DNA from 2 places in the Brevibacillus sp. M2.1A genome. Region 1 is predicted to be linked to the other one. Evidence: riboswitches for the same ligand, from Rfam matches in the RefSeq annotation. Region 1 holds a riboswitch; the other holds the start of a gene.
The links. Region 1 has a riboswitch for cobalamin ahead of metE (5-methyltetrahydropteroyltriglutamate--homocysteine S-methyltransferase). Riboswitches for the same ligand answer to the same signal wherever they lie in the genome.
Positions count from the first base shown of each region.

Region 2: linked by a shared signal. The riboswitch ahead of HP567_RS09230 (hypothetical protein) and the one ahead of metE (5-methyltetrahydropteroyltriglutamate--homocysteine S-methyltransferase) in region 1 are both predicted to bind cobalamin.

Region 1 covers NZ_JABSUY020000001.1:3,907,582-3,914,765, reverse strand. Annotated here, with positions in the region: gene nrdE (class 1b ribonucleoside-diphosphate reductase subunit alpha) at 1-670, shown strand, start outside; gene nrdF (class 1b ribonucleoside-diphosphate reductase subunit beta) at 725-1,675, shown strand; cobalamin riboswitch at 1,762-1,960, shown strand; gene metE (5-methyltetrahydropteroyltriglutamate--homocysteine S-methyltransferase) at 2,106-4,388, shown strand; gene HP567_RS18760 (acyl-CoA thioesterase) at 4,403-4,897, shown strand; gene HP567_RS18755 (thiamine pyrophosphate-dependent dehydrogenase E1 component subunit alpha) at 5,221-6,219, shown strand; gene HP567_RS18750 (alpha-ketoacid dehydrogenase subunit beta) at 6,247-7,184, shown strand, end outside.
Region 2 covers NZ_JABSUY020000001.1:1,854,694-1,861,877, reverse strand. Annotated here, with positions in the region: gene HP567_RS09255 (histidine phosphatase family protein) at 27-629, opposite strand; gene cobS (adenosylcobinamide-GDP ribazoletransferase) at 626-1,366, opposite strand; gene cobU (bifunctional adenosylcobinamide kinase/adenosylcobinamide-phosphate guanylyltransferase) at 1,363-1,902, opposite strand; gene cobD (threonine-phosphate decarboxylase CobD) at 1,899-3,014, opposite strand; gene cobO (cob(I)yrinic acid a,c-diamide adenosyltransferase) at 3,011-3,559, opposite strand; gene HP567_RS09230 (hypothetical protein) at 3,587-3,808, opposite strand; cobalamin riboswitch at 3,798-4,013, opposite strand; gene HP567_RS09225 (M15 family metallopeptidase) at 4,195-4,887, shown strand; gene HP567_RS09220 (homocitrate synthase/isopropylmalate synthase family protein) at 4,988-6,406, opposite strand; gene HP567_RS09215 (alpha/beta hydrolase) at 6,432-7,184, opposite strand, start outside.

The DNA.
Region 1 (7,184 bases):
TTACGAAAGTGAAGAAGCGAGAGATTTCGCCCGTACGTTTTTCATGATGATGAACTTCTACTCCTTGGAAAAAAGCATGGAAATTGCCAAGGAAACAGGCAAGACCTTCTTGGGCTTTGAACAATCGGAATATGCAAAGGGCACTTATTTTAACAAGTACGTGACGAATGACTACAGCCCACGGACGGAAAAAGCAAAGCTTCTCTTTGAAGGAATGCACATTCCGACGCCAGAGGATTGGGCGGAGCTACAGCAAAAGGTGCAAAAGCATGGCGTTTACCATGCGTATCGTTTGGCGATTGCACCGACACAGAGCATTTCCTACATTCAGAATGCGACTTCTAGCGTGATGCCAATCGTTGAGCATATCGAAACGAGAACGTATGCCAACTCTACGACGTATTACCCGATGCCGTACTTGTCGCAGGAAAACTATTTTTACTACAAATCGGCATATGTGATCGATCAATTCAAAGTAATTGATCTGATTGCCGAAATTCAAGAGCACATCGACCAAGGAATATCGACTGTGCTGCACGTGAACAGCAACATTTCAACCAGAGAACTGGCTCGCTATTACATTTACGCAGCGAAAAAAGGTCTGAAGTCACTCTACTATACGCGTACGAAGCATTTGACTGTAGAAGAGTGCATTAGCTGCGCGGTTTAGTGAACGCGATTCATAAAGGAAAAGCATCAAGCAAAAAGAGAAGAGGAACGCCATATGAAAGCAGTCAATTGGAACAGGCCGGACGACGATTTTACGATGACGTTTTGGAATCAAAACATCATGCAGTTCTGGACGGATGATGAGATTCCGCTATCAGATGACAAGATGGCCTGGATGGAGCTCAGTGCAACTGAACGGGACACGTATAAAAAAGTATTGGGCGGTCTCACCTTGCTGGATACGGTTCAAGGTGGAGTAGGGATGCCGAAAATCATGGAGCATGTCGATGGACTGCAAAGAAAAGCGGTTCTCGCCTTCATGGGCATGATGGAGCAAATCCATGCCAAATCGTACAGCAGTATTTTTACCACGCTGGCATCGACAGAAGAGATTGACGGTATTTTTTCGTGGGTAGAAAATAATCCACATCTGCAAAAGAAAGCGGCCCTCATCTCGAAACGCTATCAAGAAATTGAGAAACCGAAAGATTTGTATATGGCGATGGTAGCGTCCGTCTTCCTGGAAAGTTATCTGTTTTACAGCGGCTTCTTCTATCCGCTCTATTTGGCGGGTCAAGGAAAGATGACAAGCAGCGGGGAAATTATCGATTTGATTGTTCGCGACGAGAGCATCCATGGACTCTATGTCGGCGTTCTCGCGCAAGAAGTCTATCAAGGTCTGAGTGTGGTCGAGCAGACCGCAGCAAAAGAGGAGCTGTATGCCCTTTTGCATGAGCTGCAAGAAAATGAAGAGGCCTATACGACTTCGTTGTATACGGAAATCGGATTGGCTGACGAGGTTCATGCCTACGTGCGCTACAACGCGAACAAGGCATTGATGAATTTGGGGCTGGACCCGCTTTTCCCGGAGGAAGAAGTGAACCCAATCGTGCTGAACGGAATTCGTACGCAGACGAAGCAGCATGACTTCTTCTCGAAAAAAGGAAATGGTTATGTCCGCACGCTAAACGTAGAACCATTGACGGACGATGATTTTAGATTTTAGTATGACAAAAAATGGAATCTGTGTTACTGTATGAACAGTATGCTGCCCTGCTCGTTTAAGGGGGCACTTCACAGAACCATGACAATTTCATAAGAGTGGGAACAGGTTCTTTGGTTATCAAGCTCGACCAAGGATGAAAAGGGAAGTCGGTGAGAATCCGACACGGTCCCGCCACTGTATGTGGGGAGTCGGCACATTTATCAGCCACTGATCCAAACGGATTGGGAAGGCATGTGCAGATGATGATCCCAAAGTCAGGAGACCTGCCTGTTTCGACGACACTGCTTAACCTACGGGAGATAGGGAGGTGTTAGGATGCTGTGATCTCAGTGCTTATTTGGCATTTCTAACGTTCTTTTTGATCGTTGGAGATGCCTTTTTTATTGGGCGGATTCAAGTCAGGATCGAATGAAGAATGGAGAGGAAGCTCATGAAAAGCAGCAATTTGGGATATCCACGGATCGGGAAGAACCGCGAGTGGAAAAAGGCATTGGAAGCATTTTGGGCTGGCACCCTCGATGAGGCAAGCCTGGTTCAGCAAATGGAGCAAATCCGTCACCAAAACCTGTTGGTTCAGCAGGAAAAAGGGGTCGAGCTGATCCCTGTAGGTGACTTTACGTACTACGATCACATGCTGGATATGGCTGTGATGTTTGGATTGGTCCCCAAGCGCTATGAATACGAGGGCGGCCCGGTTTCATTAGCGACATACTTCGCCATGGCTCGCGGTTCGAAAGAAGCTGTCGCCAGCGAAATGACGAAATGGTTTAACACGAACTACCATTATATCGTCCCGGAATTCGGGGAACGACAACCAACCATAACCGAGAACAAGCCTCTCCAGGCATATTTGGAGGCCAAAGAAAAGTATGGCATCATCGGAAAGCCCGTCATTGTAGGCCCGTATACGTTTGTCAAATTGTCCAAAGGATATGAGAAAAACGAATTGGAGATCGTCGTGGATCAACTCGTACCGCTCTACATAGACGTTCTCCAGGAGTTGGAGCTGCACGGTGTGGAATGGGTGCAAATCGATGAGCCTGCATTTGTACTGGATGTTTCGGAGCAAGAACGCGCCCTCATCAAGCGTATCTATGCGCAAATGGGTCAAGCTCTACCACATCTGCAGTGCATGCTGCAAACCTATTTTGAAGCAGTGGATTGGTATGAGGAGCTGGTTTCCTTACCGGTAAAGGGAATCGGTCTTGATTTTGTACACGGAGCGAAGCGAAATCTAACCAATCTGAAAAAACACGGGTTTCCAGCAGGCAAGATTCTCGCAGCGGGAATCATCGACGGTCGAAACATATGGCGTGCATCCATTGAGGAGAAATGGGAGCTGGTCAAAGAAATTTCCGAGATTGTTCCGCTCGAAAAGCTGTGGCTGCAGCCGTCCAGTAGTTTGTTGCATGTACCGGTGACGGTTGAGGCAGAGAGCGGTTTGCCAGAGGAAGTCATGCCTGCATTGGCGTTTTCTGACGAAAAACTGGGGGAAGTACAGCTTTTAGTCCAAGGATTCCGATACGGTAAGTATGTTATATCAAAAGAGATCGCCCAAAATGAAGCGGACTTGCTGAGGCTAGCATTATCCCCAGCGAGGAATCGGGGAGAAGTAAAGAATGCTTTACGTCAAATCGCTACTGCAAAACTTGAAAGAAGTGTTCCTTATCCCGAACGTCGACAGATTCAACAAAATACGTGGAAGTTGCCACTGCTGCCAACTACCACAATCGGAAGCTTCCCGCAGACGGCAGAGGTTCGCCAAGCCCGACAACAGTTTAAAAAAGGGAGTTGGTCAGTGGAGCAATACGATGCTTTCATTCAGGCGCAAATCAAGGAATGGATCGAGATCCAAGAAGAGCTCGGACTGGATGTCCTGGTCCATGGTGAGTTCGAACGAACAGATATGGTTGAGTATTTTGGCGAAAAGCTCGATGGCTTTTTGTTCACGAAAAACGGCTGGGTGCAATCATATGGCTCCCGCTGCGTCAAGCCTCCTATTATTTACGGAGATGTAGAGTTTGTGGCACCAATGACGGTCAAGGAAAGTGTGTATGCAAAATCATTGACCGACAAACCAATGAAGGGCATGTTAACGGGCCCAGCAACCATTTTGAACTGGTCGTTTGCTCGGGTAGATGTCTTCAGAGAAGAAGTGTGCGAACAAATTGCCTTGGCATTGCGAAAGGAAGTAGAAGCCTTGGAAGAAGCGGGGATTCTCATGATTCAAGTCGATGAACCAGCGCTGCGCGAAGGACTTCCGCTCAAAAAAGAAGAGCAAGCCGCTTATCTCGAATGGGCAGTCAGAGCGTTTCGTCTAGCGACCTCTACCGTTGCGCCGAGCACACAGATTCATACACATATGTGCTACTGCGAATTCCATGATTTCATGGATGTCATCAGTGAGCTCGATGCCGATGTGATTTCGATTGAGACTTCCCGCAGCCACGGAGAGCTCGTGTCAGTGTTCGAAACAGGTACATATGACAAAGGCATCGGGCTCGGCGTATACGATATCCATAGCCCCCGAGTTCCAGCTGTCTCTGAGATGGAAGATATGGTAGCCCGAGGTGTACAAGTACTTCCACCTGATCAATTTTGGATTAACCCGGATTGCGGGCTGAAGACAAGAGGGAGAGAAGAAACCGTTCAGTCATTGCGAAACATGGTTGCGGCAACCAAAGCGATTCGGAGTCGTTTGACAGCCCAGTAGGGAAGGTGCACACGATGAGAGGAGCCACACAAATGATGACAGAAGCGCGACCGATCCAACAATCGAGAACCTTTTTGACTGATCTCGTCTTGCCGCCGGATACCAATCACCACCATACCATTTTCGGCGGGAAAGTCATGGCATACGTTGACAAGATCGCCTGCATCGCAGCCATGCGGCATTGCCGTAAGCCTGTTGTCACTGCGTCCAGCGATTCCTTTGATTTTCTAGCGCCAATCAAGACGGGGGAAGCAATCAACCTGGAGGCCTATGTCACCTGGACACATAAGACATCGATGGAAGTATTCGTGAGAGTGGAAGCGGAGAACTTGTTGACCGGAGAAAAGCGGATGACAGCACGCGCGTATCTGACGATGATTGCCCTCAACGATCAAGGAAAGCCGACGAGCGTGCCTGGTGTCATTCCTGGTACAGAAGAAGAGCGGATACAGTATGAAAAAGCGAAGGAACGCCATGTATTGAGAAGGAAGCGGAAGGAAGAGAGGTAAGGAGAAACACCGTGCTACATAGAAGCCTTCGGTTAACTTGTTTGCGACAGGTTACCGGAGGCTTCCTTATTTTATTCGCAAACATAACCCATTTCCAAAAGTTCGTCCCTCGCCGTACCCCTTATCCGTCCAAAGGTATGCGGTGAGCCAGTGTACAAAAGGAGACAAAACGAGACAGGTGTCCACTTTTGTTCCCCCCAAAAAGTAAAGCGGTTACAAAAAACCGCAATGTGACCTGCTTCGGCGGTTGGCATACTTTTTGCGATATCCCTTGAGTCAAAGGCTGGACCTCAATAAAACATGTTCGAGGAGGAGACACGTAAATGACGAAAGTGGATCAGCAAGTCAAAGGGATTCCGTTGTCCCGCGAAAAGGCCGCTTGGATGTACCAAAAAATGCTGGAGATCCGGAAGTTCGAGGACAAGGTGCACGACCTGTTCGGCCAAGGGAAAATACCCGGTTTCGTCCATTTATACGCGGGGGAGGAGGCCATCGCGGTCGGGCTTTGCGCGCACCTGGACGACAGCGATACCATTACCAGCACGCATCGCGGGCACGGACACTGCATCGCAAAGGGGTGCGATCTGAATGGAATGATGGCGGAGATTTACGGTAGAGCCACGGGACTTTGCAAAGGGAAGGGAGGCTCCATGCACATTGCGGATTTGGACAAAGGAATGCTCGGGGCGAACGGCATTGTCGGTGGAGGCTATCCGCTTGCTTGCGGAGCCGCTTTGACTGCCAAGTACAAGCAGACAGGCGCTGTAAGCGTATGTTTCTTTGGTGACGGAGCGAACAACCAGGGGACGTTCCATGAGGGGATCAACCTGGCAGCCATTTGGAAGCTGCCAGCCGTGTTTGTAGCAGAGAACAACGGATATGGGGAAGCCACGCCGTTTTCGTACGCCTCCAGCTGCAAAACCATTGCGGACCGTGCGATCGCCTACAATATTCCCGGCATCCGAGTGGATGGCAAGGATGTACTGGCCGTTTATCAGGCTGCACAGGAAGCGATCGAGCGTGCCCGCCGGGGAGAGGGGCCGACTCTGATCGAGTGCGTGACGTACCGCAACTACGGCCACTTTGAGGGCGACGCCCAGAAATACAAAAAAGAAGAAGACAAGAAGGCGCATTTGTCGGAAATAGATGCGATCAGGAAATTCCGGAACGATTTGCTCTCCGGAAAGCTGTTTACTGAAAACGAGTTGGATGAAATCGAAGCTGCGGTTGACAAGGCGGTCGAGGAAGCAGTCGCGTTTTCGGAAAACAGTCCGTACCCGGAGCCGTCCGAACTGCTGACAGACGTATACGTGTCGTACTGAAAAAACGATAGCAAAGGAGGAAGGAACATGACCAAAAAAATGAGCATGTCGCAGGCAATCAACGAGGCGATGAAACTGGCGATGCGCAGAGACGAAAACGTGATTTTGATGGGCGAGGATGTAGCTGGCGGGGCACAGGTCGACCATTTGCAGGATGAAGAGGCATGGGGAGGCGTTCTCGGGGTAACGAAAGGCCTCGTCCAGGAGTTCGGAAGAGAGCGGGTGCTGGATACCCCGATTACCGAAGCGGGCTATATCGGGGCGGCGATGGCTGCTGCGACCACTGGTCTTCGCCCGATTGCCGAATTGATGTTCAACGATTTCATCGGGAGCTGTCTGGATCAGGTGTTGAACCAGGGGGCCAAGTTCCGGTACATGTTTGGCGGCAAAGCACAGGTGCCGGTTACGATCCGCACGACGCACGGCGCCGGATTCCGGGCGGCGGCGCAGCATTCGCAAAGCCTTTATGCTCTGTTCACGGCCATTCCTGGCATTAAAGTGGTGGTCCCGTCCACACCTGCTGACGCGAAAGGGCTGCTGCTGGCATCCATCGAGGACAATGACCCCGTAATCTTTTTTGAGGATAAAACGCTATACAACATGACGGGGGAGGTGCCAGACGGTTATTACACAATTCCGATCGGCAAGGCGGACATCAAGCGTGCCGGTTCGGATTTGACGATCGTCGCGGTTGGTAAACAGGTGCATACAGCCTTGGAGGCGGCGGAGCAGCTCGCCAGGAAAGGAATTGAAACAGAGGTCGTCGATCCGCGCAGCCTGTCGCCGCTCGATGAGGATGCGATCTTGGGGTCCGTTCAAAAGACGAATCGGCTGATTGTCATCGACGAGGCAAATCCACGCTGCAGCATTGCGACTGACATCGCGGCCTTGGTCGCGGATAAAGGCTTCGACAGTCTGGATGCGCCGATCAAGCGGATTACAGCACCGCATACCCCGGTTCCGTT
Region 2 (7,184 bases), 2.1 Mb from region 1:
GTTGTCCCTCTCTTACTCTTCAGGGGTTATCGCATCCAATTCTGCCCTTCCGCATCCAAGCATTCCGTTACCAGAGCCTTACCATGCTTAAGGCCCTCGACCTGCCAATATCGGTCGGGATTGTTTTCGAGCCACGCGGCCTGGAACCAGCGGATTACGCCGCCATGTGTGACGATGACGACTGTATTGGATGCCTCCTCCTTGCCCACTCTCTCCAACAAAGAACGTAGCCAACGATCCACGCGCATCCCCAGCTCTTCCAGACTCTCCCCACGTGGAGGTCGATTTCGAAAAGGATCGTCGTACCATCTCGTTGCCCGCACAGGGTCCAACTGCATCAGCTCATCGTACGTCATCAGTTCCCACTCGCCAAAAGACAGCTCTCTCAAGGCTGGTTCCGAAATAACCGATAGCCCCACCATAGCTGCGAGCGGTTCGGCAGTCTGCCTGCATCTGAGCAGGTCACTCGAGTAAATCGCAGCGGGTCGTCCGATGAGCACTGATAATTCCTTGGCCAAATCACTCGCGTGCAGATGCCCGCGCTCATTTAAAGGAACGTCGCTATGTCCCAAATATCGATGCTCACGATTGCTGTCTGTCTCCCCGTGACGTATCCAAACCAGTTTCATAACCACCAGCTCCCGACTAACACCAGCAGAACGACCGCTTCACTGCTTTCGATAACAGCCCCGTAGCAGTCTCCGTTTAGTCCGCCCAGTTTTTTTGCAACCGAGCGTGAAAACAGTAGAGCGAACAACAGCGACAGGAAAATAGCTGTCATGACCTGCAAGCCCCCAAGATACCAACCTGCGGCAAACACGACGATGTAGCTCACGATGATAGCGGAAACGGAAAGCCCAGCACTGATGCCTTTTCCGATTCCTTTGTCCGCCGAAAGATATGGCCAGAGCTTGATCGACAAAAGCACATGTGTCCGCGCTGCCACTGGTGCTACGATCAAAAAGCTGCCCCATCCCGGATGTGCGAGCTCTGCGACTGCACCCGCCTTCATCAGCAAAAGCATAATCGCAGCAAGAACCCCCATTGCACCTACGCGGCTGTCCTTCATAATTGCAAGCACTTGCTCTCGCGGTCTACTACTGCCAAGACCGTCCGCGAGGTCCATCCACCCATCCATATGAAGACCACCAGTCACGTAGACCCATGCGACTAGCGTCAGAATAGCGGCGATCCACGGACTAAACAACACCAGTCCCGCTTGATGCACACCCCATAGCAGTAAACCGATGACGAGACCAACTGCGGGATACCAGTTGACGCTTCTTCTCCACGCCTCCTCGGAAGGACGAAGCCACGGAACCGGAATACGCGTAAAAAACGAGATCGCGTGTAAAAATGCATTCATCCTTTGATCCTCCACGGTATCCCTGACAAAACCGCGTAGACGGCGTCCGCTTGTCGCGCACTTCTCTGATTGACATCCCCCAGAACATCCGCGAACCATCTGCCCAAACGACTCAAGGCTACACCGCCCAATCCGACCTCGCTTGTGACAGCAATGACTTTTTGCGGGGAATTCTGAACGAGGGACAGCCATGCCTCCGCCTCTTGCAACAGGGCTTGCGTGTGTGAAGCACTTCTCCATTCCGCCTCATCCACGCTCATTAATCGATTACTCACCCAGGTGGACAGACAATCGATCAACACCACATCATACTGCTCACGAAATGCGTAGTAATCGGTTAAGCGCTCTCCTACCTCTACACAGCCCCATTCCAGCGGACGACGTGCTTGATGCAGCTCGATTCTCTGCTTCATTTCATCATCCCAAGCCTTGCCTGTCGCCACGTACAGGACTCGACTGCTCAGCTTCATTGCAAGCTCTTCCGCGTAGCGGCTTTTTCCTGAACGGACACCGCCTGTTACCAGCACCAAGCTCATCGCTGTTCACTTCCTTCCGCATGAGCTTCGCGAAGCGCTTCCATAAGTCGTTCATTTTCCTCTCGTCCACGCACTGCGATTCTCACATCATGTGCCGTCAAACCGGGATACATCGCACAGTTGCGGATCAGAACGCCTTTTTTGCCGAGCCGTGCCTGCAATTGTTCGGCTGACAATCCTTCTGGCGAGCGCAGTAGCAAAAAATTTGCCTCCGAAGGCCATACCTGCCAGCCCAACTCACTTCGGATGCTATCAGTTAAATACGCACGTTCTACTTTTATGAGCCTGCGCGTCTGTTCCTCGTATCCCTGCTCCTGCAAGCACAGTTCGCCTGCCAAAAGGGCCAGTGCATTCACGCTCCAGCTCACTTGCTTTTGGCGCATTTTCGCAATGACATCCGGGTGCGCAATCGCATAGCCCAGGCGCAATCCCGGGATCGCGTACATTTTCGTCATCGACCGCATCAAAATCACACGGGGAAAGTGGTCCAGCTGCGTCGCCAATGTATACTGCCGCTTTTCCTCTACAAAATCGAGGAAAGCCTCATCCACGATGAGCCACGTATTGGTCTCTTTCGTCCATTCCGCCATTTGGCGTAGCTCATCCGGCTGATACAGAATTCCTGTCGGATTGTTTGGTGACCCGACAAATACGAGATCACACTGCGTAAAAAGCGTGTACAGCTCGGCAGGATCGGGCTTGTACCCGTTCGCTTCCTTCCCGAAGCAGCCAATGACACGGGCTCCATACTGCTCGGAAAGTTGCGCGTATTCCGAAAAGCAAGGATATACTACTCCAACTGTTTGCGGCGAAAGACCGAGGATGGCCAGTGCCATCGCCTCCGCTGCACCATTGGCAGGCAGCAACCATTCCTCCGGCACTTGCAGCCGTCTCGCCAGTGCCCGACGAAACACACGATGTCCAGGGTCTGGGTAATGCGTAACAGCAGCCAACGAAGCCAGCAGCATCTCACGGACGCTCGCTGGCATCCCCAGCGGATTAATATTGGCACTGTAATCCAGAAACTGCCCGGGCTCTCGACCAAAGCGCTGCGCTGCGGTCAGCAAGTCTCCGCCATGACCATACGTCTCTATTACACCTGCGCTTGTCAAAATTCTACCCCCAGCACAGCTGGAATCCCTTCATCGTAGTAATGCTTGATTGGCTTCATCTCTGTCACCAAATCTGCGATGTCCAAAATCTCCTGCTTTGCTGCCCGTCCCGTAATCACGAGGTGGATATGACTTGGCCTGTTTTGAATCGCTTCCAACACATCGGACAATGGCAACACATCGTCAATCGGGAAGCGGTCAATCGCCAATGCATTATTCAGCTCATCCAGAATAACGACATCGTACGCTCCGGAAGAGAGCTTCTCGCTCGCAAACGCCCAAGCTTCTTTCAATGCCTGACGATGCTCCTCCGGTGTCTTCGTCCAGGTGAAGCCGACGCCCATTTGCACGATTTCAATGCCCAATTTATCGAAAATAATCTTTTCTCCGTATGTACGCTCTGGAGACTTGATGAATTGAACCATCAGCACCTTTTTCCCGCGCCCTGTTGCCCGCACAGCCAATCCGACTGCTGCCGTTGTTTTTCCTTTGCCGTCTCCTGTGTAAACGAGGGTCAAGCCCCGCTTCTTATCGTTTTTCTCCATCGTGACCACCTCAAAAAGTGACGTATTTTACTCCGCTGTTCCATCCATACTTTCCGAAGCAACAAAACGGTCATGACCGTTTTGTTGACCGCAAGCGGTCGCATCCACTTTTGTGAAAAACGTCGAGACGTTTTTCACAGAAAAAAAGCGCTCTGTTTCCCCAGTACGTAAGGAAAAACAAAGCGCGGATAGCTGAAAAGCAACAATCCTCACCTCTTCCTTTGACCCGAAGGAAATCAGTGTAAACATAAAACAGGCAGGTCTCCTGGCTTGAGGATCATCGCTTTTCTTCTCCTTCCCGCTCCCGGATGGGCAGTGGATGGCATGGTGCCTTGAAGAATAGCTACTCTCTTACAGTGGCGGGACCGCGTTGGCTTTTCACCAAACTTCCCTTTTAACCTTGCTCCTGCGAATCGGTTTCGCAAAAACAAGGACCTGTTTCTCTTCCATATGTAAATGTCATTCGTTTCGTTGACAAGCACTTGCTTTAATAATAGCAAAAGCTACCGAGGATTCAAGCAAAAGCTGCGATTCGTCGCAGGTGTCTATTGGCAGAAAAATAAGATAATCACCGTTTACTTACCTGAAAATTTTCGTTACCCTATTGGCAAAACAATCGAAAGTGGTGTGCAGTCATGCTATTTCCTCCGATTCCAAAAATACCCGACATGATTCTGCCCAGCCCACTGCCGATCAAGGAATGCGGCGAACCGATGATCCCCCTCTCTTCCTTTACGGAGAAAATCACGGTCTATCCAGCCTACTACCACGAGGGCTATGCCGGAACACAGCCAGAAGCTTTTTTGCGAGAAGGGGCAGCACGCAGGCTCGCCACGGCAGCCGCCCAACTGCCCGTAGGCTACAAACTCGTCGTGCTGGACGGCTGGCGCTCGTTCGAGGTACAGGCATCGTTGTATGAACGTTTTCGTGAAGCTTTGCTTTTACAAGGCTGGCAGGAAGGACCTGCACTCACGGAAGAATTGAGCAAATTCGTCGCATATCCAACAACAGACCTCTCCAAGCCGTCCCCTCACCTATCCGGTGGCGCAGTCGATCTGACTATCGCAGGACCTGATGGCTGGCTGGAGATGGGAACAGACTTCGATGATTTCAGTGACAGGGCTGATACTCGCCATTATGAAGAGCTCGTACAGCCTACCCCAAAAGACATCGAGATTCGCGACAATCGACGATTGCTCTATCATTTGATGACCGCTGCCGGATTCGTCAACTATCCGCAGGAGTGGTGGCATTTTGAGTATGGTACGCGCACTTGGGGACAAAAAACGCAGCAAGAGCCGATCTATGGCGGTGTCTTGTCGATGTAACCACAAATACTCAAGTATTCAGCCGATAAAGGCATGAGCCCGGTCGATACCGTACTCATGCCCAGATGGCCGCTCACTCCTCAATAAATTCCTGTACCTTTTAGGTCACTGGTATTTCAGAAGATGCTGCTGAAATCAAAAGGCTTTTGTTGTATTCAGGTGACAATACAATATTTGTATAAGTTCCGCGACCAGACACATAGTGATAGGAATGCTCGACCCCTGCTGGGATAAAAATAGCTGCTGGACTCTCAACAGTCTTCTCTTCATCACCGAGTTGAACATGACACACTAGCCCAGTGCCATCAGGTGCATCTCCCCAAAAGAGGAAGGCACTGTCACAATGATGCGCATGTCTGTCTACATGTTTTTCAGGAATACCGGACAAATCGCATAGTCCAAACATCCTTTGGATCACATAGAATGAGGCTCGCTCATCAACACGCGAATCCATCATAACCCAGCGTATCCCTGGACCGTCACGATGATACTGTAGCTCTGAAGCACCTTTGGGAAACGGCTTTCCTACCTGTAAGGAAACAGGTAGCTTTGGACTTCCTATTGGAGGCCGCTTTTCTTCGAGAAGCCGTGTTCTTCCAATTGTTTCGGGAGGAAATGGCTCATACGCTTTGGAATTTCTCTTTACGGCTTGGACATGGTAAGCCGATGTATGCGTAAAGGCATTTTGCCCGGTGATAGGGCGCAATTCGTCCGGCCTATACCCTGTCGTCAAACGTATCGCTTGTACAAGTTCGGGAATTCTATCCAAAGAATAGCGATGATCATTTCGCAGCTTTTGCAACGCAGCAGTAAGCTGGATCAAGTCAGTAATGCCTGCTCTTTCACCGATCCCTAAAATTGTCGTATCAATGACAGAAGCTCCTGCATCAATAGCCGCCAGCGCATTCGCTTGAGCAAAACCGAAATCATTATGAAGATGAACTTCAATTTCGCATCCAAGCTCCTCAATGGCACGAGTTACGATTCTTTTGCATGTATCAGGCTCCCATATCCCGACAGTATCTGCCAGACTAATCCGATCTGCGCCTGCCTGCAAAGCGATATGACCTAATCTGGCAATCTTCTCCCACTCTGTCCTTGAAGCGTCTTCAATCGTGAATCTAACCTTTAAGTCAAGCTTTTTTGCTTCGATAACAGCTTGTCTGACTTTCTCTTGTATGTCACTTTCCTGGTGATGGCTGAATTTTGTTTGGATAGACACATCATTAATAGAAACCCATATACCCACCCAGTCGGCTTTGGCCCGCTTTGCTGCATGTACTTCTTCAACAGTAGCTCTCGCATGCATTAATATTTGCGCTCGCCTTGCTGATTGCGCCACTTTTCGGCAGATTTCTTCATCCAGGGCAGAAATTCCAGGGTGGCCCACTTCTATGAGGTTTATTTGATAGCTTTCCAAGAGATGCAGTATGCGAATCTTGTCTTCGCATGTGAAGCGAACGCCTGCTTGCTGCTCTCCTTCTCGCAGTGTTGCATCCAAAATTTGAAACGGCTTCATATCCAGCACATCCTCACCGGTTTACTTACTTTTTCAGGAATTCGTCTGTTTCACGCAAGAGCTGATCACGATTTTTTTCATACAAAACCCAATGTGTGGCATCTTTGATAACCACTTCTTGTTTTGCCGATGCCTTGGTCAGCTTATGGAAGAGGGACTTATCGGCAAAAAAGTCCATATCTCCTCGAATGATTAACACTGGCGTCGTAATTTTCGCTGCATCAAAAATGGGTCTGTCCGTCCAGATATAGTACAGATCTACTAGCGGTCCCATTGGACGGCGGATGGATTGTTCAGATTGCTTGCTGCTGTTAGGATCAGCGTTGACGAAGACCTTGGATACAGCATTCATTGCCTCATCAGAAACCAGATCACGTTTATCTAGCATCATGTGCCAATGGTGCATGGCCTTGTCAAACTGGACAACCTGATACGCTGGTAATTGGGGATTAATTTCACCTGGCTTCCCTTTTGCTTCAAATGGAGTTGCCATCAAAGGCAAGGAAAAACCATGCATAACACCATAAAGCACGAGTTTTCCAATATCATCGGAATGTTCAGTCGCGTACATTCCTGCAACAACTCCACCCCATGACCATCCTACGATACTGATTTTATCCACTTGTCGGGTTTTCTTTATGTGCTGGACGACAGCCTCCAGATCTTTTACCGCCTCAGTAGCACGGACGACAGGAGCATTCTTTACAGGTGGTTGATCCATTTCAACTGGTCGGGTAGAATGCCCAAACCCTCGGAAGTCCATCGCCCAAGTGTCGTA